Regions from separate parts of the Bradyrhizobium paxllaeri genome, predicted to be linked through region 1. Evidence: riboswitches for the same ligand, from Rfam matches in the RefSeq annotation. Region 1 holds a riboswitch; each other region holds the start of a gene.
What was found. A riboswitch is a leader RNA that binds a small molecule or an ion and turns the genes downstream of it on or off. The one in region 1 is predicted to bind cobalamin.

Region 1 (7,072 bases):
AGGATGGCGCCAGCCGCAATGAACGGCAAAGCCAGCATAACGTGGCGAAAACTGCGATCCTCCAGGGAGCCAAGCAGCCAGAACGCAATTTCCAGGCTGGCGAACGGGTTGGGTGACAGGTTCATGACTAAAGAGGTTGCCGCTCCCGCGAGGCTGGAGATCGCTAACCCCGCCAAAATCAGCAGCAGCAATCCGGCGTTACGGCCGGCGATGCTGAGCAGGACGAACACCGACACAAACGCCATGGTAATGCCGGCCACCGGCAGCGCATAGGAACGCACGTCCGCCCATCCCAGCGCGATCATCAGAACCGCTCCGAAAGCCGCCGATTGTGGCGCACCGAACAGCGACGGCGACGCCAATGGATTACGCAGCAGGCCTTGCAGCGCCGCACCGGACAATCCGAGCACGGCGCCGATCGCCGATGCGAGGATGGCGCGCGGCAGGCGAATTTCCCGAATGATTGTCTCCTGCGCGCCAGTGCCTCCGCCGAACAAGGCATCGATGACGGTGGACGGCGAAAGCCTGACAGGCCCCGTTCCAAGCGAGACCAGCGCCAGCAGCACGACCAGTACGACAAGACCGACCGTGGCGGCGTATGACGGCTTCGTTGCGGATTGGCTCACCATGTCGCGTTAACTCCGGCATAGACCGCAGGCCCCGTGGTGCCGAAGTTGAACACCTCCTGGTAATGCTCGTTCAGGATATTTTCGCCCCGCGCGAAAACCTTCCAGACGGGATCGATCCTGTATTCGGTATAGAGATCGACCCGGGTATAGGGATCGAGCAGGTTGGTTTCGTTGGCGCCGCTGTAGCGTTTGGAGACCGTGAGCACGCGCGGCTCAATGAGCCATTTGTCCGTGGGCGTAATGGCCAGTGCAAACCGGGCCACGTCGGATGGACGGCGTTGCAATGTGAGATTGGTCCTGAGATCGACGGCACGCAGATGGGTGTAGGCGGTCTTCAGCTTCAGATATCCGGGCAGGATAACGAGATCCGACCCGAATTCGATGCCGGAGGTCTCGGCGCGGGTGACGTTGACATAGTGCCCAAGGGGATTGGCGGCATCGATCGAAAATTCGATCAGGTTGGAAAATTTGTTGGCGAACGCTGTGACCGACAGTGTCAGTCTGCCGTTGAACAGGGTTTGGTCTATTCCGGCGTCATATCCGAAGCTCTGCTCGGGGCTGAGTGAACTGTTGCCGTAAATTGGCGCGTAGAGCTGATACAGGGTGGGGGCTTTGGCGCCGGTGCCGGCGCTGGCACGAAGCTTGGTGCCGGTTTCGGCAATCGTGTAGGCCGCGGTCGCGCGCCAGGTCTCGAAACGGGCGACGTCGATGACGTCGTCGACCCGTCCGCCAAGGCTGATGTTCAGCCGCTCGCCGATCGGCAATTGCCACAGCGCAAACACCGAATGGGTATCTTGCGTTTCCTTGAGCTGCGGCGTCTGCGGCCCTGGAATCGGAAGCAGCTTGGTAGCATAGGTGTTTGCGGTTTCGTGTTGTGTTCTGGGGCCAAAAATAAGCGATCCCAGCGGCCCCATTTTCAAATTGCCCTGGTATTCGGCGCCCACGCTGTTGCCGATGTAATCGGAAATGGTCGATGTCGTGTTCTGCGGCAGTTTGTTGATCTTGTAGCTCACCTCGTTGAAGGAGCGGTCGATGTGGGTCTCGAACACGTTGAAGCTATGGGTCAGGATTCCGTCGAGCGTATCGAACGAGGCGCGTCCCCAGACCTGCTGGAGCAGACGAGTGGCACTCGAAGGCGTATCCGGAAATGCGCCGGTCGCCGCGTCATAGGCCGATCGCGTGAACGAGGAGAGAATTCCGGATTCCAGCCGCACACCTTCTCCGGCATCATAGCCGATGCGCGCTGAACCGCCGACGCGATCGAATCCGTCGCGCTCGAGCGGGCCATACTTGGCTTCGAGTGAGGGGATGCGATAACCAAAACGCGAGAAGCCGTTGCTGTGTTGTCCGCCTCCGGCAACAGCGTATGACCACGGACCGGCGGAGCCGGTCACCGATCCGCTGCTGGCGGCGGTGCCATAGCTTCCGCCCTCGGTGCGGACGTTGAATTGGGCGGGGCCGCCGCCTTTCCTGGTGATGATGTTGACGACACCGCCGATCGCGTCCGAGCCGTAGAGCGCGCTTTGCGGCCCCTTCAACACCTCGATTCGCTCGATCGAGCTCGGCGTCAGCATCGCGAAGTCGAAATCGCCGCTGGCCGCGGTTGGATCGTTGACCCGAATGCCATCTATCATCACCAGAGTCTGACCGGTGTTGGCGCCGCGCATCCGGATGTTCGTCGTCGCGCCGGGGCCGCCGCTTTCGGTGATGTCGAGGCCCGGAACAGTTCGCAAGGCGTCGACCAGGGACCCCGGATTGGCAGTTGCGATCGTCTCCTTGTTGACGACGCTAACGGCGCTTCCTGTGCGGCTGAGCGGCTCCGGCGTTCGGTCTGGCGTGATCACCAATTCGGACGGCTGCGGGGGCGCGGAATCGGGCCTTGCCGGCACCGCCTGTCTCGTGCGCGCGGCATTGTCCGTTCGGCGAGCGGGCCTGGTCGGCCTGGCCGACGGCTTGGGTTCGACAACGACCTCTGGAAGTTTCTGCGGACCCGACTGGGCGATCGCCTCTACGGGAAGGCCAAACAGGCCAAATAACGCCGCGAAGCCCGCGGCAAACCTAGAAAACCACATGACCACCTTTCCTTCGACCCACCGTCGAACGAGTTGAGCTTGGTCATCGGCCGGTCTCCTGGCTCGCGGTCGTCTCCCGGTCCGCCTTCCCGAACCAATGCAGGTTCAGTGGCATGTTGGACCGAGAATGGCCGCTTACAGTTGCGGGGGCAGCTGCGGCATTGGGGGCGTTTCCCCGCACCGCATTCCCGTTTCACCTTCTACGCGAAGGCACCGATGACAGATGGAACGAAGCACAGGGCGATATCCGACGCAAGTATTGGCGTCGCTTACGACAAGGCTCCGGATGATCGTGCGGAGAACCTCTGAAAAAAAACACCGGTGAGGCAACCAAGCAACGCCCAGAACAGCAGGCTCGTCATGGTCACGGCAACCACGAACTGGTGCGAGAGTTCATCGGGAACGTCGCTATGCGCGCCGGGGTGCTGTGGCGCGCCGACGAGGTGCGGCAGGACGACCAGGCCAAATCCCAGTACGGTGGCCCAGGCGGCGCGATGCAGGAAAATGAGACCCATGCCGGCTGCGGTTGCCAGCGCGGTCATGGTCCACCAAAGCTGACGTGCGCCGAGCGCGGCGACCGGTGCGCCCGGGAGTTCGGGCGGCAATCCAAGCCCCGGCGCGGCGGTGAAGACCACAAAGCCGCTCAGGCCCCACAGCAATGCTTCGTGCCGGTCTACGCCGCCGCGCAAAGCATAGAAGCCCGCCAGTAGAAGCGAAAATCCAATTGCCGTGAGAATATTGGCGGCAGCGGTCAGGCTGTTGCGCTGCAATCCTTCCGCTGGTTTCCAGGCGGTCGGCTCATGTTCGTGAGAAGCGTGGTCGTGGGGCGCGTGCCCCTTGGCCGATTCGTCCGTCGGCTTGGCACCGGCTTCCGGCGCCTGGTGTTCGTAGGTTTCGGCTTTGAGGATCAGCGGGACGGTGCTGAAGTATTGCAGGACCGTGACCGCGGCACCGCCGATCAGTCCGCTCAAGACCGCGGAAAAGACAATCGAACGAAAAACCGACATCGCAGATCAGTGGCAGGGAAACGCATTCGAATGACGGACGTCATGCGCGGCGTTGTGGACGGCATCGATATGGGAAAAACCGACGAAGCCGACGATGAAGAGACCGAGAGCCATGGCAAGAGCAGCCTGGTAGACCACGCTCAGGTCATGACTGGGGATCGGCAAGCTGGCGGCGGTACGAGTCTGTTGCATGTCGGTTCTCCCAGGTAATAGGCGTTTCTAGCTGAAGCGAATGTCTTCCGCGACCCCTAATTGCCCATTTGTTCGATGATGTCGCGGCTGGTCAGGTGAAAATTGGCCTCGTGCGCAATTGCACTTCGCGCAATTTTGGCTCTCGCCGCGGCACGGAAGGCACGTTCCTGGTCGCGAAAGAAGGCCAGACAATCGTCAGGCTCCGGAAAAAACTGCAGCAGCGTTCGAAAGGCGAGCCGATGCACCATGCAGAAGCCGCGATGGTTGTCCGGCTCGAACGCCAAAGCGTCGATATCATCTCGCCAGCAAACTGCATTGTCGCTTTGATGCAAACGGTAACTCCGGAGTTTCGCCCAGCGGAGCGGGGTAACTTCAAGCGCGCAGATAGCGCCAACCGATAACGACGCCGCTCACCGAGACGATAGTGCCGAGGATCGACAGCAGCCACACTACAATGTCCCAAGCCGGGTGAAACGTCAGCAACAGTTGAAAATCGAAGCTGTGCAGTGCGTTGAACAGCCAGCGATATGTGCGCCGGTTGCTGTCCACGCGGCCGATAATATCGCCGGTGACCGGGCTGATGTGAAACCATGTCCTTGCGTCATCATCAAACACCGCACGCAACACCGGCAATTCGCGGTGGTTATGATGTGAATACCAATAAGCGTCGTATTCCTTCAGGATCAATCGCTCCGAGATGCGGGCGTGCGGCAGCAGTTTTTCTGCGGCAGCCCAGAGGCGATCCTGCGGAAGTCTTGCAAGTTCGCCCGACGTCACGTCCAGTGGCGTCTGCGTGCCATCACGCGATGCGACGATCATCATTGGACTGCCATCGAGCCAGACGAAGCGCGCTTCAACCGTGTGGAGCCGCGGCGTTGGCAGCTTCGCCGCAATGGTCGGTGCATCATGGCCGGCATAGCGTTGCAGCATCTCGCGCGCCGTGTTGCGCCCGGCAAAATATTCGCCGGGATTAAGCGAAAGCCAGCCGGAGAACATCCAGGTCAGCATGAAGATGCCGGCAATCAGGCCGGTGATGTGGTGCCATGCCATCCAGCCGCGATATGGCGTGATCCTGTCGCTCGAATACCGTTGCTTCAAGCGCACGCGCAGGATGCCGATCCAGATGCCGGTGACGCCGACGATCAGGCAGATGCCGGAGATCCACAGCACCACCAGCCGCCACAGCGACCCGTCCTTGCGCAGCACGGTCGGATAGATCCAGTGCGGGATCGAACCGAGCCAGTTCCAGACGCGTTCGGTGCGGCTGGTGTCGAGCGCGATCTCGCCGGACCGCGAGGAGACATAGAGCTTGGTGCCGGCATCGTCGCCGAGCGCAATCAGATAAAGCGGTCGCAGCGGATCGTAACGGGCCGTCACGCTCCATTGGTCGCGATCGACGATCTCTTCCAGCAGCGGTGTTTTGCTCGCGGGGTGATATTGCGCGACCGCCAGCGCCTGTCCCTCGGAGACGCTGGTGATGGCGCGGCCATCGACTGCAGAGATCACTTGCCGTGTGCCGTCCCAGGCAGTCATTCGATATACGGGCTCGTCGGCCAGCATCGAAAGCCGGAGATCGCGCGGATAGCGGGTGGCGCCAGCCTTCTTCATGGCCTCGTCCGGCGACAGCGCCACCTTCTTCCATTGGATATCAGGAAGCGCTGCCAGCCTTTCCTTGTCGGAAAGGCCGGGAAACGCGACATACATCATCACCACGCCGGAAATGAACCACATGGCGAAGAACAGGCAGGTGACGATGCCGACCCAGCGGTGGCCGATATAGAGCCACCGCCGGAGTGTGCGTTTCAGGGTGCGTGACACGCTCAGAACTTCACGTTGACGGCGAGCTGGGCCGTGCGGGGCATTCCGAGCAGCCATTGCGTGGTGCCGCCCGACGTCGTGTAGACCTCATCGAAAAGGTTGTAGACGCGGAACGACACGGTGGTGTTGAGATCCGGCTTCCACTGCACACCGGCGTTGACGATGTTGTAGGCCGGGCGCGTCATCGTGTTCGCATTGTCTGCAAAGGTCTTGCCGACGATCTGCACGCCGGCATAGGCCGACCAGTTCGGTGCAAAGGCCCAGGTCGCCCAGATATTGGAAACGTTCTGCGGCACATTGACCGGCACGTTGCCGGCATAGTTCACGGCTAGGCCGCCGACCGACTGCACGAAGTCGTCATACCTCGCGCGCAGGAAGGCCGTGTTGGCATCGATTCGCCAGCCATGGTCGAGCGCGAAGCCGACCGATGCTTCGACACCGCGCGACGATTGCTGGCCGACCTGGACGGTCACCGTTGGGTTGTTGGGATCGCGCGCGAGCAAATTGTTCTTCACGATCTCATAGCCGGCCAGAGTCCATTCGCCCCGGCCGCCCCAGAACGATTGCTTGACGCCGACCTCGATCTGCTTGCCGGTGGCCAGGTTGAAATTCCTGTTTGCGGCGGACAGCGAGATGATCCCTCCGACCGGATCGACCGCGGTGGAATATTGGCCATAAAAAGCGAGATCCTTGACGGGCGTATAGACCGCACCCGCGCGCCAGGTCGTCGAGGAGAACGACTTTTCGAAGCTGTTGGCAGGTACGACATAGTCGATGCGCGTGACTGTCGGCTCATCCTGGCGGATGCCGGCAATCAGGGATAGTTGTTCGGTGACCGACAGCCTGTTCTCGGCAAACAGCGCATACTGGTTGGTCACGCTGCCAAAGCCGGGAACCGTGGGGTTCGGGCTGTTGAATACGCCTGGAACGAAGTTGTGCGGGTTGACGGATGACGCGCCGCCATAAGGCGAATTGTTGGTATGGGTAAAATTGATGCTGTTGACGTCAAAGCCTGCAAGGAACTCATTGACCATGCCAAGGACATGTCCGCGGAATTTCGCATCCATGCGATTGCCGACCTGCTGCTGATCGTGAAAAATCTCGATGTAACTGCTTCGATTGATCAGGCCGGTGGCGGGATTGTAGGCGTAACTTTCGACGTCCTTCCAGTGTCGCTTGGAGTTCAGATAGTAGAGTGTGTTCTGGATCGAGATGCCATCAGCGACCTGCCATTCGGTCTTCACCTGGTTCCAGCTATCCTGGTAGCGGATGTGGCTGTCGCTGACGTTGTAATTCTTGAAACGTAGCTGCTCATCGAGCTTGCCGTTGATCAGGGGCGTGCTGAAGTAACGCG
Region 2 (7,072 bases), 2.7 Mb from region 1:
GGCCAGGGAGCCTGCTTGTTCACAAAAAGACTCGAGAGAGGAAAGTTCATCTGGCCATCGGTTGCCGGAGAATCGGTAACGATCTCGCCGGCGCAGTTGAGCTATCTGCTGTCCGGGATCGATTGGCGTAACCCTCAAGAAACCCATCGGCCGACGCGGGTCGGATAGCCGCTTTTACGGTTTGAATCTGCTGCTTGATCTGATTCAATGGCTTCATGATATCGAAGCCGGACGATCTTCCATCGGACCTCGTCAGTGCCCTGGCGGCGCTGCAGGCCGAGCGTGAGGCACGGCTGCGAGCTGAGGCGGTGGCTGCCAACTGGCAGGCGCAAGCCGCGAATGCGCAGGCGCAACTGTCGGATACCGAGGCGCTGATCGCGCATCTCGAGCTGCGGATCGAGAAGCTGAAACGCGAACTGTACGGGCAACGCTCCGAACGCACGGCACGGCTGCTCGAGCAGCTGGAGCTGGAGCTGGAAGAGCTCGTCACCACGGCGAGCGAGGATGAGCTTGCCGCGCAGGCCGCCGCGGCGAAGACGCAGAACGTCCGCCCCTTCATGCGCAAGCGGCCGGTGCGCAAGCCATGGCCGGATGACATCGAACGCGAGCGCGTCGTCATTGAAGCTCCAACGACCTGTGCCTGCTGCGGTGGATCGCGGCTGGCGAAGATCGGTGAGGATGTGACCGGGACGCTGGAGGAGATCCCGCGGCGCTTCAAGCTGATCGAGACGGTACGGGAGAAATTTACCTGCCGCGATTGCGAGAAGATCAGCCAGCCGCCGGCGCCGTTTCATGCCACGCCGCGTGGCTTCATCGGCCCACAATTGCTGGCGACGATGCTGTTCGACAAGTTCGGCATGCATATCCCGCTCAACCGCCAGAGTGCGCGCTTCAAGGCCGAAGGGATCGACCTGCCGTTGTCGACGCTGGCCGATCAGGTCGGCCACGGGACCTTCGCCGTCATGCCGCTCTTCCACTTGATCGAACGCCATGTGCTCGCGGCCGAGCGCCTGCATGGCGATGACACCACCATCCGTATCCTGGCGAAGGGCAAGTGCACGACCGGGCGGATCTGGACTTATGTGCGGGATGACCGGCCCTTCGCCGGGCCTGCGCCGCCGGCGGCGGTCTATTACGCCTCGAGCGACCGACGAGGCGAGCACCCCCAGAAGCATCTGGCCGCCTTCACGGGTATCCTGCAGTGCGACTGTTACAGCGGCTTCGAGCCGCTGTTCGACCCGCAGCGGAAAGTGCTGCCGATGACGCCGGCGTTTTGCTTTGCCCATGCGCGGCGGGGCTTCTTCGAGCTGGCTGACATCGAGAAAAATGCTCGGGAAGGTAAGAAGGGCAAGCCGGTCTCTCCGATCGCGCTGGAGGCGGTCAAGCGCCTCGATGCGTTGTTCGAGATCGAGCGCGCCATCAACGGCCGTGGCGCCGACGAGCGGCGCGCCGTGCGCCAGGAAAACAGCAAGCCGCTTCTCGATGACATGCGCGCCTGGTTGCTGCGTGAGCGCGAAACCCTCTCGCGCTCCTCCGATGTCCTGAAGCCGATCAACTACATGCTCAGGCGCTGGGACGACTTCGCCAGCTTCCTCGACGATGGCAGGATCTGCTTGACCAACAATTGTGCTGAGCGCGCATTGAGAGGCATCGCATTGGGAAGGCGCAACTGGACCTTCGCCGGCAGCCAGCGTGGCGCCAACCGTGCCGCCATCATGCTGACGATGATCACGACCTGTCGCCTCAACGACGTCGATCCCAAGGCTTGGCTCGCCGACGTCCTCGCCCGTATCGCCGATCTTCCCGCTTCGCGTCTGCACGAACTGCTGCCCTGGGAATGGAAACTCCTGCGCCAAGCCGCCGGTCAGCAGGCCGCCTGACCTTCACGCAACGCCATCATAGAGCCCGCCGCGCCCGCGCGCATGCGTCAATCAGGCGGTCTTCGTCGTATGCGTACCCCAAAGTCGGCAAATACTCGACTCAATAACTCAACCCTCTAGGTGTTTAGTCCCAAGCTTTGATGGTGCATTCTTATCGCACGATTCGAAGGATGCGCTATGGGACAAGTTTTACACGGCTGCGCCACCACGACGGAGGCAGTCCGTCGAGCAATACAGAATAGTCAAGAGAGCCTGAGAGCACTCGCCAAGCGCTACGGGATCAACCAGAAGACTGTTGCGAAGTGGAAGCAGCGCGAGACCGTCGCCGATCGTTCGACAGGCCCCAAGGAAGCCAAGTCGACTGTCCTTTCCATCGAGGAGGAGGCGATCATCGTCGCTTTCCGGCGACATACGCTGCTGCCACTCGACGATTGCCTCTATGCGCTGCAGCCAACCATCCCGCATCTGACGCGATCATCCCTGCATCGTTGCCTCCAGCGCCACGGCATCAGCCGGTTGCCGGAGGTCGAAGGTGGCAAGCCTTCGAAGAAAAAGTTCAAGGCTTATCCGATCGGCTATTTCCACATCGACATTGCCGAGCTCCAGACCGCTGAAGGCAAGCTCTACCTCTACGTCGCCATCGATCGCACCAGCAAGTTCGCCTTCGTGCAACTGGTCAAGAAGACGGGAAGGACCTCCGCCGCGGCGTTCCTCGAAGCCCTGATCGCGGCAGTCCCCTACAAGATCCACACGGTTCTCACCGACAATGGGATCCAGTTCACCTTCCCGCCGCGCTATGCGGACGGCCCGACGGCGAGATACGTGACGCATATGTTCGATATGCGCTGCCAAGAGAACGGGATCGAACATCGGCTGACCAAGATCAAACATCCCTGGACCAATGGCCAGGTCGAGCGCATGAACCGCACGATCAAGGAAGCGACCGTCCAACGCTACTATTACGATCGGCACGATCAGCTCGAAGCTCACCTTGCCGACTTCATAAACGCCTACAACTACGCTCGGCGGCTGAAAACCCTGAAGGGCCTCACACCTTACGAATACATCTGCAAATGCTGGACTTCCCAGCCAGAACGATTCAAACTCAATCCGCTCCAGCAAATGCCGGGACTAAACACCTAGCAGTACCGAGATGGATCGAGAGTATTTCGTTCCCCTCGATCGTTTGAGCCTTGCTTCCGACGAACTTCAGGATCGTTTTCTCGCCACCACGCTACATCGCTCCCACAAGCGATAAATCACGCAACAGGACTCCTCCTTTCCAAAGCGGACGCATTTGATTTAGAAAACGCATCGGCGCCCCCTGTGAAAAAAGACGTCGGAGATCGGCGACTGCCTCGGGATCAGGACGCCGCCCGCAATTCACGGGCAGCCGCGACCATATTGGTGAGCGCGGGACGCACCTCCTCCCATCGGCGCGTTTTCAAGCCGCAATCGGGATTGATCCAGAGCTGCGCATCGGAAAGCCGCTGCCGCGCCAGCGCAATGAGGTTTTTCATCTCGGCTGCATCCGGCACGCGCGGCGAATGGATGTCGTAAACGCCCGGTCCGATCTCGTTTGGATATTTGTAGCTCTTGAAGGCATCAAGCAGCTGCATTTTTGACCGTGACGTCTCGATCGAGATGACATCGGCATCCATTGCCGCGATCGCATCGATGATGTCGTTGAACTCGGAATAACACATATGGGTGTGGATCTGGGTCTCGTCGGCCACCCCAGACGAGCAGATGCGGAAGCTGTCTACTGCCCAGCCGAGGTAGGTCTTCCATTGTGACTTGCGCAGCGGCAATCCTTCTCGGAGCGCAGCCTCGTCAATCTGGATCATCATCGCGCCGGACCTCTCCAGATCGATCACCTCGTCACGTATCGCGAGCGCGATCTGATGACATGCTTCGCTCCGTGGAATATCATCACGGACGAATGACCAGTTCAGGATCGTCACCGGCCCTGTCAGCATCGCCTTCAGTGGCTTCTTGGTCAGCGATTGCGCGAAGCGCCACCACTCCATCGCCATCGGCGTCGGCCGGGAGACGTCGCCAAACAGGATGGGCGGCCGGACATATCGCGAGCCGTAGGACTGAACCCAACCATGCTTGGTGAATGCGAAGCCGGACAGCCGCTCACCGAAATACTGCACCATGTCATTGCGCTCGAACTCTCCATGCACGAGAACGTCGAGACCAATGTCTTCCTGCCAGCGCACCGCACGCGCCGTCTCCTCCTTGAGAAACTGCTCGTATTGTGCGTCGCTCATCGTTCCCCGCAAATGGGCTGCGCGGGCGTTGCGGACCTCCAGCGTCTGCGGGAACGATCCGATCGTCGTCGTTGGAAATGTCGGCAATCCGAACCGCGCCCGCTGAACCTCGGCGCGCCGGGCGAAAGGACTGTGACGACGCTGCATGCTGCCATCGATTGCAGCCATTCGCTTGGCGACGTTCGCATTGTGAACGTTGGGTGACGTTTCGCGCCCGACGGCCGCGGCCTCCGAGGCCTCAAGTACATCCGCCGCTTCCTCCCATCCTTTAGCCAGCACGCGTCCCAGCGTTGCGAGTTCTCCGATCTTCTGGACGGAGAAAGCAAGCCAGCTTTTCACATCGAGATCGAGATCGGTCTCTAGTTCGAGGTCGATCGGGACATGAAGCAGCGAGCATGAGGGTGCAATCTGCACGCGGTCCTTGCCGAGCTTTGCGATGGCAGGTTCGAGCCGGTCGAGCACTGCTGGAAGATTCGAACGCCAGACATTGCGGCCATCGACGACTCCGAGGGAAATGACAAGATCCCTTCGAGCGTCGGCGACAATCACGTCCAACTGCTCAGGGGCGCGGACCAGGTCGATGTGAAGGCCCGCGACCGGCAACGTCAAAGCGGCTTCCAGGTTATCGCCGATCGTTCCAAAATAGGTAGCGAGCATGATCTTCACGTCGGGAACCTTTTTGGCCAGATGGGTGTAGGTCCGGCGCAGCGCGTCGCGTGTGGCAGCATCGAGGTCCAGGACCAAACATGGCTCGTCCAGTTGCACCCACTCGGCGCCCCTTAAGGTGAGTTCGCGGAGAACATCTACATAGACCGGCAGCAGCCTATCGAGAAGCAACAGCGTATCGAATGCAGGATCGGCGCTCTTGCCGAGCTTGAGAAAGGTGACCGGACCAACCAGCACCGGGCGCGTCTGATAACCCAGGTTTTTCGCTTCTTCGTACTCCTCGATCGGCTTGCGAGAGGAAAGCGTGAAGGTCTGATCCTTGTGATATTCCGGCACTATGTAGTGATAATTGGTGTCGAACCATTTGGTCATCTCCTGCGCTGCCGCGCCGTGCTCGGCGTGACCGCAATTCGCATCATGCTCATCGCGCTGCGCGCCCCGTGCCATCGCAAAGTAGGTTTTGAGCGAAACAGGGCCTGCACTCCAACCGTAAATTTCCGGAATGGCACCGACCATCACGCTGGTATCGAGCACATGGTCATAAAGCGAGAAGTCGTTTGAAGGAATAACGGTTACGCCGAGCGATTTCTGCCGCGCCCAGTTGGCGGCGCGAAGCGCAGCCGCGGCCTCAAGAAGCTGCGTTTCGTCAGATTTTCCGGCCCAATAGCTCTCGAGCGCGAGTTTGAGTTCGCGGCGCGGACCCATGCGCGGCGTACCGAGGGTAGCGACAGGAATCGAGAGAAGAGACATAGCTTCAACCCCATGTTGGGAGCAAAGGCCATGGCGGACGCGTGCAGAAAAGCCACCGAAAGCGGCAACTGCTTGGCGCACCACCGGGACACCCCGCCCGTGGACGAATATGTTGTCGGGCCAGGTCTCCTGGCTCGCGGGTCATCGCCGGTATCCGACCTTCCCGAAGCCGCGTGGCTTCAGTGGCATCTATTGGACAGCGGCTCGCCGCTTACAGTTGCGGGGGCAGCGCCGGCATCGCACCGGCTTCCCTCTTAGCTCCGGATCCATCCGGAGAACCTCGACATCTCCGATTACCTGCAAGAGGACTGTTCCGTCAACCTCTCGATAATTCTTTGTGCGGTTTTCGGAGCGACTGTCTGGAGAACGGAGGCATCTAGCCTCGTCCTCGTGTGGCCCGATCGTGGCATAGAGTTGGGCGCACGTCTGGATTCGATCGACAATCTTGTGGGTGCGGCGGTCGCGCGATCGAAGCTTACACATCTTCCTGCGCCTTATTCGCCACCCGCAGCGCAGACACGAGCCAGATCACCATTGATTAGTTATCTCGAATTCTGCCGCCGCAAAGAAACGGCGTCTTGCCGAAGGCGGTCACGTTGGCGAGCAGCGGCACGCCCGGCATCCGCTCGGCAAAGGCACGAACATTTCCGCGGTAGTGAGCGCCGCGGGAAAAATCGGTAGGCGCCCGCCTCCAACTCTGCACGCGCCTATATGCTATATCGCGAGGCACACCCATATCTTGCCGAAACTTACTGTCGCATCGCCGTACCCATGCGCTGACGTAGCCATTGACCGAAGGTTGCCCACCTGCGCGCATCTCTATCGCCTGCATCGGCTCCGCGACCACCTTGGCCAAAAACGACCGTTCAGACACGACTGTCGCATCACCTTCCTGGGCCTTGCTTGAAAGTTACGGGCACCCCCGATCTCGTGGCCTTCGAGCGGCATGTCATCCATTCTGTCGTCTGCGGACTTGAACCGTCCACCGTCGCACTCCGAAACGACCAGTTTGGCCGCGCCATATCCACGTGATGCTTCGCCATTTGCAGGCCATAGAGCAGACATCGGCAGCACTTGCGGCTTGCCTGTCGGCTTCGGACCAGCTCGGTCCGGCGGACGCCCCATCGATGCGCTACGTTGACATTCCCATAGGCCTGTAGCTGCTTACGATTCTGAACTCGCAGTGCACGTCACGTACAGGCTTGTAATAGATCACCGAAACCCGTGATGAGTGTCGCCGAAACGACATCCCGCCTGAACAAAGAAGGGAACGGTGACCTCCCTAGGTATCCGGGCTTATCGCGGTAGACCGACCGATACGTCGAGCTGAACGCTGCGTCCAGTTAATCATCTTTGCACAAAAGATGCGAGACATGCACAAAAATTACCGCCAAACCGCGCAAGAACTCAAGTATTCGATCACTTCGCGCGACTAGAGACGAATAAAAAAGCATCTCGTAACACTGATGCTCTCACAAGCTTGGAGTTCTCGGTGAGTGA
Region 3 (7,072 bases), 2.7 Mb from region 1:
ATTCGCACAGGCAAACATAGCCACGTCATTCTTCAGCGTGCATAAGGGGATCCTGCGTATCTACAAGCTGCTGCCGGACAGCCGGCGCCAGATTGTCAGTTTTGCATTGCCGGGTGATTTCCTCGGGCTCTCCACCTTGCCGCGGCACGAGTTCTCCGCTGACGCGATCGGCCGCGTCGCGTTGTGCCAGGTCGCCAAAGAGTCGTTCGCGACATTCTCCGAGAACCGGCCGCGGTTGCTGTGCCGTATGATGGAATTGGCCGGCCGGGACCTGGCCCGGGCACAGGAACATATCGTCTTGCTCGGACGGCGCTCCGCCGAAGAGAAGATAGCCAGCTTCCTGATCGGGCTGGCGCGACCGACTGAATGGAATTGGACGTGAAGGAGAAATTCTGACGCTGCCGATGAAACGGCTGGACATCGCGGATCATCTCGGGCTCACCATTGAGACGGTGAGCCGTACCTTCTCGAAGCTCGAACGTGGTGGTGTGATCCAGATCTTTGCTGGTGGCGTCGTCCTGTTAGATGCCGCGCGCGTCGAAGCGTTGTCTGCGGGCGTAAGTTGAAGCGCATCGAGTTGGGTTCTTTTACCTCTTTTGATCAAGGTCAAAGACGCATCCCTTGAAACCGCGATATATTCGCATCGACGCTAATGGAGTTCGTCATGCCCGCTGCGCTCTTGGTTTCCGCCGCTGTCATCTCGGTCTTTGTGATTGTCGCCGCTGTTCTTGCTTGGGCCAGTGTCCAATCACCGGGGTCGCATCAGGCGACCCCGGGAGGGCGCAAGCGTCGTCCATTCTGATTCCTAGTGAAGTCGCTGGAGGTGGTGCAACACGCCCGCCGATCGTGCGGGTAGCTCATCGGGGCTGATCCCAATCAAAGGCAACACAGCGAATCGGGCTGACGGGGCAGACGCGCATGCAAAGAGAATTGCACATGCAGCAAGTTCAATCCGCGACATGGATGACCCACGGTGAAGCCGGGCTGATGCTATTCTTCTCGATGGCAGCTTTCGTTTGCGCGTTCGCAGCAGCCATGGCGCTGGACGCGCCGTTCGCGTTCCATGCTTCGCTCGCTGCAGTGGCAAGTGGCGCCGCGTCGTTCACGATCATGAACCGGTATCTCGATCGTCCCGTCTCGCTGCCGCCGCAGAAAATTAACGACAAGCCGAACTACAATCTCGGTCCGATCAAGTTTGCTTCCTTCATGGCGATGTTCTGGGGCATCGCCGGATTTGCGGTCGGCTTGTTGATCGCGTCCCAGCTCGCATGGCCCTCGCTCAATTTCGATCTGCCATGGACCAGCTTCGGTCGCCTGCGGCCGCTGCATACGTCGGCCGTCATCTTCGCGTTCGGCGGCAACGTGCTGATCGCATCCTCGCTCTATGTCGTGCAGAAGACCTGCCGTGTGCGCCTGGCGGGCGATCTCGCCCCCTGGTTCGTCGTCATCGGTTACAACTATTTCGTTCTCGTTGCCGGCACCGGCTATCTGCTCGGCATCACCCAGTCCAAGGAATATGCCGAGCCGGAATGGTATGCGGATCTCTGGCTGACGATCGTCTGGGTGGTGTACCTGCTGGTCTTCCTGGGGACCATCATCAAACGAAAAGAACCGCATATCTTCGTCGCCAACTGGTTCTACCTGGCTTTCATCGTCACCATCGCCGTACTGCATCTCGGCAACAATCCCGCCGTGCCGGTGTCGATGTTCGGCTCGAAGTCCTACGTGGCCTGGGCCGGTGTCCAGGACGCCATGTTCCAGTGGTGGTACGGGCATAACGCGGTCGGCTTCTTCCTAACCGCCGGCTTCCTCGCCATCATGTACTACTTCATCCCGAAGCGCGCCGAGCGGCCGATTTATTCCTACCGCTTGTCGATCATCCATTTCTGGTCGCTGATCTTCCTCTACATCTGGGCCGGTCCGCACCACCTGCATTACACGGCACTGCCGGACTGGGCGCAGACACTCGGCATGACGTTCTCGATCATGCTGTGGATGCCCTCATGGGGCGGCATGATCAACGGCCTGATGACGCTGTCGGGCGCCTGGGACAAGCTCCGCACCGATCCCGTGCTGCGCATGCTCGTCGTGTCGGTCGCCTTCTACGGCATGTCGACCTTCGAAGGGCCGATGATGTCGATCAAGGTCGTCAACTCGCTCAGCCACTATACCGACTGGACCGTTGGCCATGTGCATTCCGGTGCGCTGGGCTGGGTCGGCTTCGTGTCCTTTGGTGCGCTCTACTGCCTGATTCCATGGCTGTGGGATCGCAAGGGGCTCTACAGCCTGAAGCTGGTCAACTGGCACTTCTGGACCGCAACTATCGGCATCGTTCTCTACATCTCGGCGATGTGGGTGTCGGGAATCCTGCAGGGCCTGATGTGGCGCGCCTACACCTCGCTCGGCTTCCTCGAATATTCCTTCATCGAGACCGTGGAAGCGATGCATCCTTTCCACATCATCCGCGCCGCAGGTGGAGCGCTATTCTTGATCGGGTCGTTAATCATGGCCTATAATCTATGGATGACAGTGCGGGCAGGCGGGGCGGAATTGGCTACAGAGCTCGGGATGCAGGCGGCGCAATAAGGAACGATCTGATTGCCTTCTGGACCCGCCATCAAATCTTCGAAAAGAATTTCGTTATCCTGATCGCGAGCATTCTGGTTGTGATGCGATCGCGGCCTTGGCCGAGATCAGGCCGCTGTTACCTGAAAAGCACAACTGAGGTGGTCGATGGCGTCAGCCCGGCGCTTCTGACGACGACGAAACGCCGGCTCCGTGCCGCGTCGAGCGGATGTCGGAATCGCGGCTGTAACGCTTGATCGTAGCGCCTTGTCCTCGCGCGCCCTGGGCAGCTGCTTCCGAGGTTGATCTAGCGCGATACGGTCGGCTGTTTCGTCCCTAATACTTGACCCGCTCAACCGTAAAGGAGGGGATTATGTCATCGGCCATAAGGACGTAATCGATCGGCGGTAGGCCCTTAGGCAGGTTTTCGGAGTGGCTCAGCCGATTCCTTGATGCCGCCGAGCTCTGCGCTGTTGGGTTGCCGAGCTCGATCGCACACGACTTCACGTCTTAGCCCACCGAGCTAAATCGACGGGCATCTATCAGTTTGGGAACCTCTCAGGTGGCTCCCCGAAAGGTTGTCTCGTGCATTGTCGAATCCCGAATACGAAAATCCGGATACAGAGCAGCGTGCATGGTCAAGACAGGCGTTGCCATAGGCAAGGGGATGTTCTTGCAAGGGCGTGTCTGTATGACCGAAAAAGCCCGACGCACTTTGCTAAAGGGAAAAGCAAGAGGTGCGTCGGGCTGCAACCTGAAGGTTGCGGGCATCGGCACGGCTGAAGGTCCGTGTCCATGCCCAATATCACCCTTGCAAACGACGTGCCGCTCGAAAGCTGCCGATGATCTGCGTCTAGTCGGCCCAGGGAACGGCCGCGCGACATTCTTGGATTGAGAATAGTGTCGCAATTACCACGTTGCGTAGCGAGACTTTGTCGGCCACCAAACAATCCTGCGCCATGATGAGCTGGGTGCTTCGCTGTTTGCGAGCCGTGTCCGTGCAAGCCTCGATGAGCAGCTTCGCACCAGCCGTCGGCCAACATGCCCTCTCAGCGGTCTTTCGCGATTGAGCCCTAGACTCGCAATTGTGGGGTTTCCGCCGCGTGCGCTGGCTGATCCGAAAGCAGCGCAAACACGCAGCGGGCCTTGCAGGTGGGAAACGGTCCGAGGCCACGCAAAAAAGTCGGCCACCGCGATGTCTTGGTAAAATGGACTGCAATTCGGCCAGAGCTTACGCCTGGTCACCAGAGCGTCCTGCGCGAATGAGGCGATTTAGACAAGGGTCGCTGAACGCATGTCTTTATGTATCAACAGCATAGATGCATCCCATCGAAACAATCGATTTCACCAGTTTTGCGGAATGCTGTTAGAAAGCGCGCATAGTCTGGTGCAAATGGCACACACACTCGGCGTCACTTCCATGGCGGATGAGTGATCACAGGCGGGCGAAGCATTGGCGGACAGCCTCTTTTCCGTGGGGTTCATCTTGAAGCATATCTTTGATGACCGCCTCAAGATTACGTGACCGACGCACTTGTCGAGCTTCACGCGATCGTTGCGCCGAATTCCCTGAATAGAGCAGAAGGAAGCGAAACCTGATTTCATTTGGAACGTATATCGGCCTTCCCGTGGCTAAAGTTAACGGCGAATGCCCTCGCCGTAAATGAACCGCCGGCACCCTCCCTCTGCCGGCGGAAGCTGGTGCGATGTGTAGCAGCGTCGCTCCCCCCCAGACTGACTTCCGCCCGGCCGCCGAAAAGGGGGCCGGGCATTTTTTTTGGCGAGCAGGAGCGCCAGCTTGCAGATCTTGCATTTGATCTCACTCACGCCCATGAATTCAGGGGTCGGCGCCGCGTCCTCGCACCAATCCATCGATAGGTCCCAGAACGGCCCATCGGATTAGTTGATGTCTGTCAGCGGCCTATTATTCCGCAACGATAGTGGGCCGGCAGAAAAGCTTTTTTCCTAAGGACAGGCATGGCATTTACCACGTTGCGCTTCGGCCAATCGCCAGGTTCGCATCAAATGCATCGCGGTCAGCATCCTGATTTGTTGACCTACGAGTTGACACGCGATGAAGGCTCTGGATGGAAAGTTGAAACCTGGGCGCTATCGTGGAGTGGTAAATTCCTTCGCCGATCGCCGATATTCCCAGTTGGCGCGACACAATTCACCAAAATGTCCGGTCAGCAGCGGGCGCTCGCCGGTGTCCCACGCACCTTTGATGAATTGCATCATGGCGCAGGGAAAGCCATGCGCAACGCACCGCATGATCATGCCGAGAGCCGAGGAGGATTTCCCTTTGCTCGCGCAGGTATGGACGATGATGAGTCCCTTCTCACCGCTCTTGGCGGCTATCATCCGGTCGCGCGCTGCTTTTTTTCTTCGCCATTTGGCCGCATGGCGGGCGTCCAGCGAGGCTTCAGAGGTCACAGTTTCGTCCTCAGCGGCATCAGGTTCGGAAGTCATGAGCACGCTCCTATGGCTTGACAAGCTGCACGCTTGGGCAAATGGTGGGGTGGCGTTGGTTCCTGTCCTAGGACAGGCGAAGAGGGAATGCGATAGGGCTCTAGCCGCAAAGCTTGGACCTGAAGCGCAGCCGCCCCCGCGACCGTGACCGGAGAGATCTCTAGGAGCCACTGACCCGTCAAGGGTTGGGAAGGTGGAGATCGAAGGGAAAACCTGCTCCGCAAGCCGGGAGACCTGCCAGCGCAGAGACTTGGGACCGGCGGACGGGGTGCTCCGCGACGGCAACGAACCGTAGTGTCTCCGGTTCGTGCGCCTCATCGCCTCCGCCAAAAATCGAGGAGGGCGATGACCGTCACGCTTCATGTCTGCATCACCTGCCGTGCCGACCAACCCGTAAGAGAAGGCAAAATCACGCCAGGCGCGCGTCTGCACAGCGCCATTCTCGCCGGCGTGCCGGAAGACGTCCACGTGGTTCCGGTCGAATGCCTGTCTGCTTGTAGCCAGGGTTGCTCGGTCGCGCTCAGCGCGCCTGGACAGTGGTCTTACGTCTGCGGCCGCCTGTCCGACATAAACGCGCCGGACGTGATCGCCGGTGCTGCGGCCTATGCGGCGGCGGCCGACGGCGTCGTGCCGTGGCGCAGCCGGCCGGAGATCTTCCGCAAACAATCGCTTGCCCGCATTTTCACCGATTACCATGAAACGGATCTGCTGCTCGCCGCAGACTATGCCGTGCATGAGGCGGGCCTTGCGGCCGCGGCGGCGCGCCTCGGCGCGGCCACACCATCGCTCTACCACCTACGCGACACATCCCGATCAGCCGCGTGCTCGCTCGTTGACCGAGGAAATTTCGCGCGTTGTGCGTGCGCGTGCGGCCAACCGAAATGGATGTCCGGCATGATGCGCCACGGCTTTCAGGGCGCGGCGGAAATCGCTGCCACGCTAGAGCATATGGCCAGCTTTGCACATCTTGCCGATGCGGTGCCCACGCATCTCTTCGATCTCTATTACGACGCGATGCTTGGCAGCGACAACGTGCGCACTTTCATGGCGCGCGAGAATCCGGCGGCGCTTGCGGCGATCGAGACTTGCTTCACCCGTTTGAATCAAGCTTCGCCCTGGAGGACACGGCGCAATTCGATTGCGGCCGCGCTGCGGGAGGCTTCATGAGCGCTGTTGCGATCAAGGGCTGGTGCCCCAGCGCCTTACGGCCGATGCGGTCGGGAGATGGGCTCGTGGTTCGCATCCGGCCGCACGGTGGCCGGCTGGCTCCGAAGCAGGCAGCGGGAATTGCGGCGCTGTCCAAGCGCTACGGCAACGGCCTGATCGATCTGACCAGCCGGGGCAACCTGCAAATCAGGGGTGTCAGTGATCAAGGTCATCGGCCCTTGATCGAGGAACTCTCACGGCTGCACTTGCTCGATCCCGATGCGGAGTCGGAAGCGCGGCGCAACATCCTTGTCACGCCCTTCTGGAGCGCCAGTGACGATACCTGTTTTCTCGCAGCAGAACTTGAACACGGGCTTGTGATGGGACCGCCCGGCCTGCCGACCAAATTCGGCTTCGCCGTTGATTGCAGCACAGAGCCCGCGCTGGCCGGCGCCTCCGCCGACATCCGCATCGAGCGCAGCACCGCGGGAGAGCTGATCGTGCGTGCCGACGGTGCGGAGCATGGTCGTCCCGTCTCGCGGACAGGAGCGGTAAGCGTTGCGCTCGCGCTTGCCGAGTGGTTCGTCGACTCGGGCGGAGCCAGGGAGGGGAGAGGGCGAATGAAAGCGCATGTCGGGGCTGGCGCAAAACTGCCCGACGCGCTTCGTAGCAACGTCAAGCCGGCTTGCATGATCGCGGAGCCGCGTCCCGGACTTTATCCGCAAGGCGCGATGGTCGCTGCGGCTTTCGGACAGCTGACACATGCCGCTCTCAGCCATCTTGCCGGATGCTCGCAAGGATTACGGATGACGCCCTGGCGCATGATTATGGCGGAAGGATTGCGCGAAATGCCCCACTGCGAGGGCCTCGTCACCCAAGCGGACGATCCGAT
Region 4 (7,072 bases), 3.4 Mb from region 1:
CGACGACAATGTCGGGCTTTATCAGCAGCACATCCTCGGCTCCGCCTGACAGCACCGGATAGCGGCTGAGGTCACCCGCCTGCGATTGCCAGCCGTCGCGCGAGAACCGGCTCAATCCGAGAATCTGCTCGGGGTCGGCGAGCGTCAGCACCAATTGATCGGTGCAGACGTTCATCGATACCAGGCGCGGCAGATTGGCGGCCGACGCGGGACTGCCCGACATCGTCAGCACCGCGGCCACAATTGCGAACCGCCATTGCATCAAACATCCGCCCACGGCACGATCACCGCCTCGCGCTGATATTCCGCGCGATAGGCCGAGATCCGGAACACATCGGCCATCACCTGTTCGGACAGCGCCGCTGCCGGCGCGCCCTGCGACACCAGCCGGCCCTCGCGCAGCACCAGCACATGGTCGGCAAACCGCGCGGCCAACCCCAGATCGTGCGTTACCACGATCACCAGCACGCCGTTGTCGGCGGTCGCGCGCAAATTCTGCATCACGTCGATCTGGTGCCGCGGATCGAGCGAGGCCGTCGGCTCATCGGCGAGGATGACCGGCGCCTCCACCGCCAGCGCGCGGGCCAGCGCGACGCGGCTGCGCTCGCCACCGGAGAGTTCGGTGACGCGGCGATCGCTGAACTCGATCACGTCGACCGCCTGCATCGCACGCAGCACGGCTTCCGCGTCCTTCGGCGACAGTCGCGCCGGATCGGTCGCGCCATGCGGATAGCGACCGAGCGCGACGATATCGCGCGCCGGCAGCGGCCAATGGACGACATGCCCCTGCGGCAGATAGCCGAAGCGTTTTGCGCGCTCGCGCAGCGGCAGCGAGACCAGCGTTTGGCCGCCGATCTCGATCTCGCCTTCGGAAGGAATCAGCCCGGCCAATGACCGCAACAGCGTGGTCTTGCCGGCGCCGTTTGGTCCGACCAGCGCCACCAGATGGCCCGCTTCAAGCGCGAGCGAGACGTCCTTCAGCACGACGCGACCGGCGAGCCGCACGCTAAGTCCCCTTGCGGTCAGCAGTGCTGCCTCGCTCATGCGACGCCTCCGCCGAGCGCGCGGCGTTCGCGCATGATCAGATAGAGGAAGAACGGCACGCCGATGATCGAGGTCAGCACGCCGACCTTGATGTCCGAGGTCGAGGGGATGATGCGCACGGCGATATCGGCTGCCAGCAGCAGCGCCGAGCCCGCGAGCGCGCTCGGCACCAACAGCCGCCCCGGATCGTGGCCGATCACGGGCCGCATCAAATGCGGCGCGACCAGACCGATGAAGCCGATGGTGCCGGTAACCGCGACCGCGCCCCCAACGCCGAGCGCGACGCCCGAAATCACGAACAGCCGGAGGCGGCCGACATCGACGCCGAGGCTTTGCGCGGTTTCTTCGCCCAGGCTCAGCGCGCGAAAGGCATGGCGCTGGCTGAACAGCATGATCGCGCCGGCAATGATGAAGGGAAACGCCAGCACCACATGCTGAAAGCTGCGGTCTTCCAGCGAACCCAAGAGCCAGAACGCGATCTCCAGCACCACGAAGGGATTGCTGGAGAGGTTCATCACCAGTGCGGTGGCAGCGCCCGCAAAACTTGAAATCGCCAGGCCGGAGAGAATGAGGATCAGCAGCCCGGCATTGCGGCCGGCGATCGACAGCAGCACGAAGACAGACGAGAACGCCGCGACAATTGCTGCGACCGGCAGCGCGTAGGAGCGCACATCGGCGAGCCCCAGCGCAATCACCAGCACGGCGCCGAAGGCGGCCGATTGCGGCGCGCCGAACAGCGAGGGCGAGGCCAGCGGATTGCGGAGCAAGCCCTGCAACGATGCGCCCGACAGGCCGAGAATGGCGCCGATCGCGAGCGCCAGCAGCGTGCGCGGCAGGCGGATCTCCCGCACGATCACCTGCGACACGTCGCTGCCGGCGCCCAACAGCGCCTGCGCCACTGAAAGCGGCGACAGCCGCACCGGCCCGATGCCGAGCGAAATCAGCATCAGGAACACAACGAGGACGGAAAGCGCGGCCACCGCGCCGATCCGCCGGCGCGCGGCAATCTCGTTGGTCAGGGTTACGGCCTCAACACTCATCGATGGTCCTAAAGCAGGTTTGCGCGCTCTGGTACAGAGACGGGCACGCGTGCTCATGCGGCAAAAATAGCGCACTCGTCCAGTAGGGATTGCTGGGCGCGCCGGAGCGGATTGACTCGAACTTTGACGAACTTCTACCATAGTTCCCGACGGTTCCCGTTTGGGGATCAAAAGGGAATGCGGTGCGGGGAGATCCCCCAATTCCGCGGCTGCCCCCGCAACTGTAAGCGGCGAATCCTTCGTCACACGCCACTGGGCATCTCGGTCCTGGGAAGGCGACGATGGGGTAACGACCCGCGAGCCAGGAGACCTGCCGTCAGCCGTGGTCACACGCGAAGATGTCGGTCGGGGAGTACAGGCATTAGCTTCACCTAAGCTCGGTTAGCATACGGTGAGACTTGGTTCGCTGTGACGTGCCACTGACGTCATACCGGGGTCTGAACCATGTCTTCCATCAGCAGAGCCGCCAAGCGCCGCCGCGTCTGGCTTACCTCCAGTTTTCTCCTACCGATCGTATCGCTCGGCATTTCCGGAGCAGAGGCGCAGACGCCGCCTGAGCAATTGCCGCCAATCGAGGTCACCTCGCCCACCGACCCGAACCGGACCCGCGCCAAACCGACCACCGATGAAGGATCGACCTCGCGCCGCGTCGTCCCGGCGGCAGCGCCCTCGACCGGTAGGCGGCCAGCAGCCGGGACGGGCTCGGACGCCTCATCGCAAAGCGCTTCGCAAGGCGCTGATGGCAGCGGCGGCCGGCAGTTCTCCGGCATCGTCGGTACTGCGTCGACCGTAATTACCGCCGATGAGATCGCTCATTCGCCCGCACAAACGTTGCAGGAAATCATCGCGCAAACGCCCGGTGTGCAGCTGACCAGCCTGTTTGGCGGCGTCAACGGCGCCAAGACCAGCGTCGACCTCCGCGGATTCGGCGCGTTCGCAACGTCAAATACCCTGGTGCTCATCAACGGCCGAAGGCTCAACGACATCGACATGGCCGGCGTCGATTTTTCGACCATTCCGCGCGATTCGATCGAGCGTATTGAAATCACGCGCGGCAACAGCGGCGCGGTGCTTTACGGAGACAATGCAGTCGGCGGCGTCATCAATATCGTCCTGAAGAACGGCGTTGGCGGCCCGCCAGTTGCCATGCGCGCGGAGGCCGGCGTCGGTTCCTTCAACCAGCGTCTGGCCAATCTCTCCGTGGCGACGAATACGGGGCCGTGGTCGACGTCATTTTATGGCAACGCCATCAAGTCCGACGGCTATCGCGAAAACAACGCGCTCGACCAGAAGAACGGGGTCGGCAATCTCAATTACACCACGCCCGACCTCAAGGCCTTCCTGACGGTGACCGGCGACGACCAGAAGCTCGGATTCCCCGGCGGTCGCATCGTAGATCCCTCGATCGGCGTCAATGAGCTGGTGACAAACCGCCGGGGCGCCGCCACGCCGTTCGATTACGGCAACCAGCAGGGCGCCAGCGCCACCACCGGCTTTACCAAGACAATCATGAACGGCATCGACCTGATCGTCGACGGCGGCGTTCGGAAGAAGGACACGCAAAGCGGTTTCTTCGGCGCTGTGCCGTTTGCCTCGCCGCTTCCGAGTTTCTCCTCCACTTATAACGACGCATCATTGCTGACCTGGTCGATCACGCCGCGATTGAGCGTCAAGCACTCGATCTTCGGAGTTCCCTCGCAGATCCTGACCGGCATCGATTATTACGACGCGACATTCAATCAGGATCGCGGAGCGTTCAAAGGCCTTGCGCCGACCCATATCTACGACCTGTCGCAACAGACGCTGGCCGGCTACTGGCAGCACACTCTTGGCCTGTTGCCGACGACCGATTTCTCCTATGGCGCCAGGATTCAAAACACCAGCCTGAGTGCCCGGGATCGGTTCGATCCCAATGCGCCCGGTTGCGCCATGTTCTTCAATTGCAGCCCCGCGGCCTCTCCGTTGGACAGCAACGAAACGCAATATGCGCTGCATGTTGGCCTCGAGCATCGCTTCAATAGCGTGTTCTCGGTATTCGGCCGCGCCGCGCGCGCATTCCGAACCCCGACCGTCGACGAGCGCGTCTCCAACGGTCCCTTCTTCGTTCCAGGGACTTTCCAGTTGAAGACCCAGACCTCGTACGACATCGAGGGCGGATTCCGCATCAAGAGCGGTGGCTTCCAGATGCAATCGAGCATCTACAACATGGATCTCGAGAACGAGATCCATTTCATCCCGGCGCTGTTTTTCAACGTCAACCTCGATCCGACCCGCCGCTACGGCTCCGAGACCAGCGCTTCGCTGCGCGTCAGCGACACGGTGACGCTCCGCGGCGGCGTGGCCTATACCCGCGCGGTGTTTCGCGAAGGGGAGTTCGCCGGCAACGACGTGCCGCTGGTGTCCCGCTACACCGCGAGCGGCGGCGTGACCTGGAACATCTGGCAGAATTACCTGGTGTTCGATGCCACGGTGCGCGCCTGGAGCGAACGCTTCATGGACAATGACCAGGCCAACACCCAGCGGCGTATTCCGGCGGACGCCACCGTCGATCTGAAACTGAGCGGCGCCTACGATCGCTTCTTCTGGTCGGTGGGCGTGAACAATCTGTTCAACGCACTCTACTATGACTACGCGATCGCCAGTTCGTTCACGCCCGGCCGCTTCTCGGCCTACCCGCTCGCCGGCCGCACCTTCATGGTGAAGGCCGGCGCGACGTTCTGACCCGAGCCGCCGGTTCGGCGACAAGCCGGGCCGGCTTGTCCTGACCTGACGAGAAGGTATTCTCCTTTCGCTTATTGCCGGGGAGAATATCTTTCATGCCTGAACCGCGTCCGTTCCGGCGATGAGTGCCGCCGCCATCGATCTTCTGCGGCGGGAAATAGCCAATCCCGATACGCAATGGAGCCTCGGCACTTTCGGCGCCATCGCCGAGTTTTCGCGCGATCAGGGCGAACCAGTGCGCCTCGTCCAGTCGGACGAAGCTGTTTCCGCGGTGACCCCGCGCGGTGGTATCGCGCTGAAACCCGTTGCCGGTACCCGCGCCTTTCCCTCGGAGGGCATCACCAAGACCGGCTGGAATCAGCGGGTCGCGCTGGTGCTGCCCGCGGACCATTGCGCAATGAGCCGGCGCACCGTGCTGACGGAGATCGGCACCGATCGCGAGGCGCTGCGCGCCGAGGATCGCCGATCCATCCTGTTCGACCTCGGTCTCGGCGCGTTGCAGGCCGACTTCTGCGTCCGCATTGCCAACCCCGATCTCGCCGCGCGGCTGCGCGAACTCACGGGCCGCGCCGTGTTCGCAGCCGATAATCCGGCGATGGCGCTGATACTCGCGGCCAATCCGCATCGCGTCTTCATCAGCCGGCTCGGGCGCATCGAGGTCTATCAGACGATCCCGCCGCCATCGGGCAAGAGCCCGGAGGGGCCTCACACGCATGTGCTGCCAAAGCTGTTGAACAGCGGCCGCACCCATCCGGCAACCGAGCCGGTGCCTGAAGGCATGGTCCCCTGCGCGCATCTCTATCCTCCGCATCCGGCGCGCGATGGGCTGGGCGAGGCCCGGCCGTTCGACGTCACGCATCATCGCGCGTTTCAGGCGATGCTGGCTGTGTGCGGCGATCCCGAAACATTGGCGGTCAAACAGCGTGTGATCGATGCAGTGCTTACCGGCGAGCCGCCTTCGGCGATCGCCTCTGGTCGTCACGGCCGAACCAGCATCCGCATCGCCTTGCGGCAGATGAAATCGCAAGGATATGCATCAACGGCGCTGGACGCCTGGCTTGCCAGCTTCGACCTAGGCAGCCCGGACGAACAGGATGATGCAGCGGAACTGCACAGGCATGATTGATTTGGAAAGAAAGCGACATCTTTTCGACCAAAAATAACGCTTTCTGTGATCAGATCCCGTGATAAATGAAGCCGCAAAATCGCTCGACGATTTCTGTCGTAACTCGAAAGACGTGACAGGAGCGAATGTCGAAGCTGCCGCCTATCCAAACTGATTCGGTTGGGCTAGCGGTCAAAAACAACACAGTAGATTGAGACTGACTTGAAATGACGAACGACGATCAAGATCGCTCCGACCGGGCCGCAAGAGCGGCCGAGGAAGCCAGGTCCGCCATGGCCGAGCGGGAAGCCGCCACGAAAGCCACGCTCGATAACATGGCGAGGTTGAGGGCATTGCGGCTGGCGCGCGAAGCAGCCGAGCCGCCGCGTGCGCCTGCGACAAAGAAGGCGCGCGCTGCCAAGGCACGGAAGCCGGCGGAGAAGACCCCGGCCCTTTCCGACTGGCTGGCGAACCAGCAAAGCGGCGGACGGCGAATCTGAGCGAGCCGCTCAGAAGTCCGGTGCGTTACGCCGGCCCCGGCCAATCGATCAGCGATCGCGTCTTGTTCTCGGCGTCGTAGACCTGCACCTGCAGCATCTGGAAGCGGTTCTTCAATGCCATGCCCGCTTCCTCCGCCGACTCGACCGTATCATGATGCGACTTGAAGTGACCATCGACCACCAGTGAGTAACCGGTGGTTGGCGCCTTGTCGGCACGGATGGTCTTGCGCGGCTGCGGTTCATCCAGCGCAATGCGGGGCTTCTTCATACTGGCTCCATGTAAGGCCCTTCGGGCTGCAGCCGCAAAAAGGGCGAGAAGAATCGTCTGACTGGCGTTAGGATGCCGGCCAAAGGCGGCAGATTGAGGTCATGCCGTTACCCTGAGTCGGCACGCAGCGCAAACGTCGATTGATCCGGCAAGAGGCATCACATGGACATGGGCGGAACGGGCAGGAAGAACGAACCTCCGAAAAAAGCGGACGACAAGCCGAAGAAGCCGGAGCGCATTCCGGCCGAGGATGAGGATTACGAGGACGGCGACATCGCGACGCCGAAGCATGATCGCTCGGATAATGATGATGAGCCGTTGTGAGCGCGGCGTACTCCACGGCGCTCGTGATCAACAGGTAAGACCGTAGGGTGGGGCGGCTCGTCCGCCGTAG

Region 2: another riboswitch for cobalamin. It lies ahead of metE (5-methyltetrahydropteroyltriglutamate--homocysteine S-methyltransferase); the one in region 1 lies ahead of LMTR21_RS13380 (TonB-dependent receptor plug domain-containing protein).
Region 3: another riboswitch for cobalamin. It lies ahead of LMTR21_RS41190 (DUF1636 family protein); the one in region 1 lies ahead of LMTR21_RS13380 (TonB-dependent receptor plug domain-containing protein).
Region 4: another riboswitch for cobalamin. It lies ahead of LMTR21_RS37525 (TonB-dependent receptor); the one in region 1 lies ahead of LMTR21_RS13380 (TonB-dependent receptor plug domain-containing protein).

What each region holds. Positions count from the first base shown of each region.
Region 1 covers NZ_CP042968.1:2,851,302-2,858,373, forward strand. The annotation lists gene LMTR21_RS13375 (FecCD family ABC transporter permease) at 1-629, opposite strand, end outside; gene LMTR21_RS13380 (TonB-dependent receptor plug domain-containing protein) at 623-2,701, opposite strand; cobalamin riboswitch at 2,733-2,934, opposite strand; gene LMTR21_RS13385 (CbtA family protein) at 2,971-3,708, opposite strand; gene LMTR21_RS13390 (CbtB domain-containing protein) at 3,715-3,900, opposite strand; gene LMTR21_RS13395 (hypothetical protein) at 3,957-4,232, opposite strand; gene LMTR21_RS13400 (PepSY domain-containing protein) at 4,273-5,718, opposite strand; gene LMTR21_RS13405 (TonB-dependent receptor) at 5,721-7,072, opposite strand, start outside.
Region 2 covers NZ_CP042968.1:5,541,220-5,548,291, forward strand. The annotation lists gene tnpB (IS66 family insertion sequence element accessory protein TnpB) at 1-168, shown strand, start outside; gene tnpC (IS66 family transposase) at 216-1,880, shown strand; gene LMTR21_RS26430 (IS481 family transposase) at 2,058-3,023, shown strand; gene metE (5-methyltetrahydropteroyltriglutamate--homocysteine S-methyltransferase) at 3,245-5,572, opposite strand; cobalamin riboswitch at 5,675-5,870, opposite strand.
Region 3 covers NZ_CP042968.1:5,530,466-5,537,537, reverse strand. The annotation lists partial or broken gene LMTR21_RS26395 (helix-turn-helix domain-containing protein) at 1-566, shown strand, start outside; gene ccoN (cytochrome-c oxidase, cbb3-type subunit I) at 964-2,586, shown strand; partial or broken gene LMTR21_RS42030 (cytochrome-c oxidase, cbb3-type subunit II) at 2,598-2,747, shown strand; partial or broken gene LMTR21_RS26385 (cob(I)yrinic acid a,c-diamide adenosyltransferase) at 4,726-5,034, opposite strand; cobalamin riboswitch at 5,074-5,290, shown strand; partial or broken gene LMTR21_RS41190 (DUF1636 family protein) at 5,380-5,715, shown strand; gene LMTR21_RS41185 (cobaltochelatase subunit CobN) at 5,764-6,201, shown strand; gene cobG (precorrin-3B synthase) at 6,198-7,072, shown strand, end outside.
Region 4 covers NZ_CP042968.1:7,832,149-7,839,220, forward strand. The annotation lists gene LMTR21_RS37510 (ABC transporter substrate-binding protein) at 1-262, opposite strand, end outside; gene LMTR21_RS37515 (ABC transporter ATP-binding protein) at 262-1,044, opposite strand; gene LMTR21_RS37520 (FecCD family ABC transporter permease) at 1,041-2,084, opposite strand; cobalamin riboswitch at 2,218-2,416, shown strand; gene LMTR21_RS37525 (TonB-dependent receptor) at 2,529-4,805, shown strand; gene LMTR21_RS37530 (DUF6925 family protein) at 4,927-5,931, shown strand; gene LMTR21_RS37535 (hypothetical protein) at 6,138-6,410, shown strand; gene LMTR21_RS37540 (hypothetical protein) at 6,436-6,678, opposite strand; gene LMTR21_RS40475 (hypothetical protein) at 6,841-7,002, shown strand.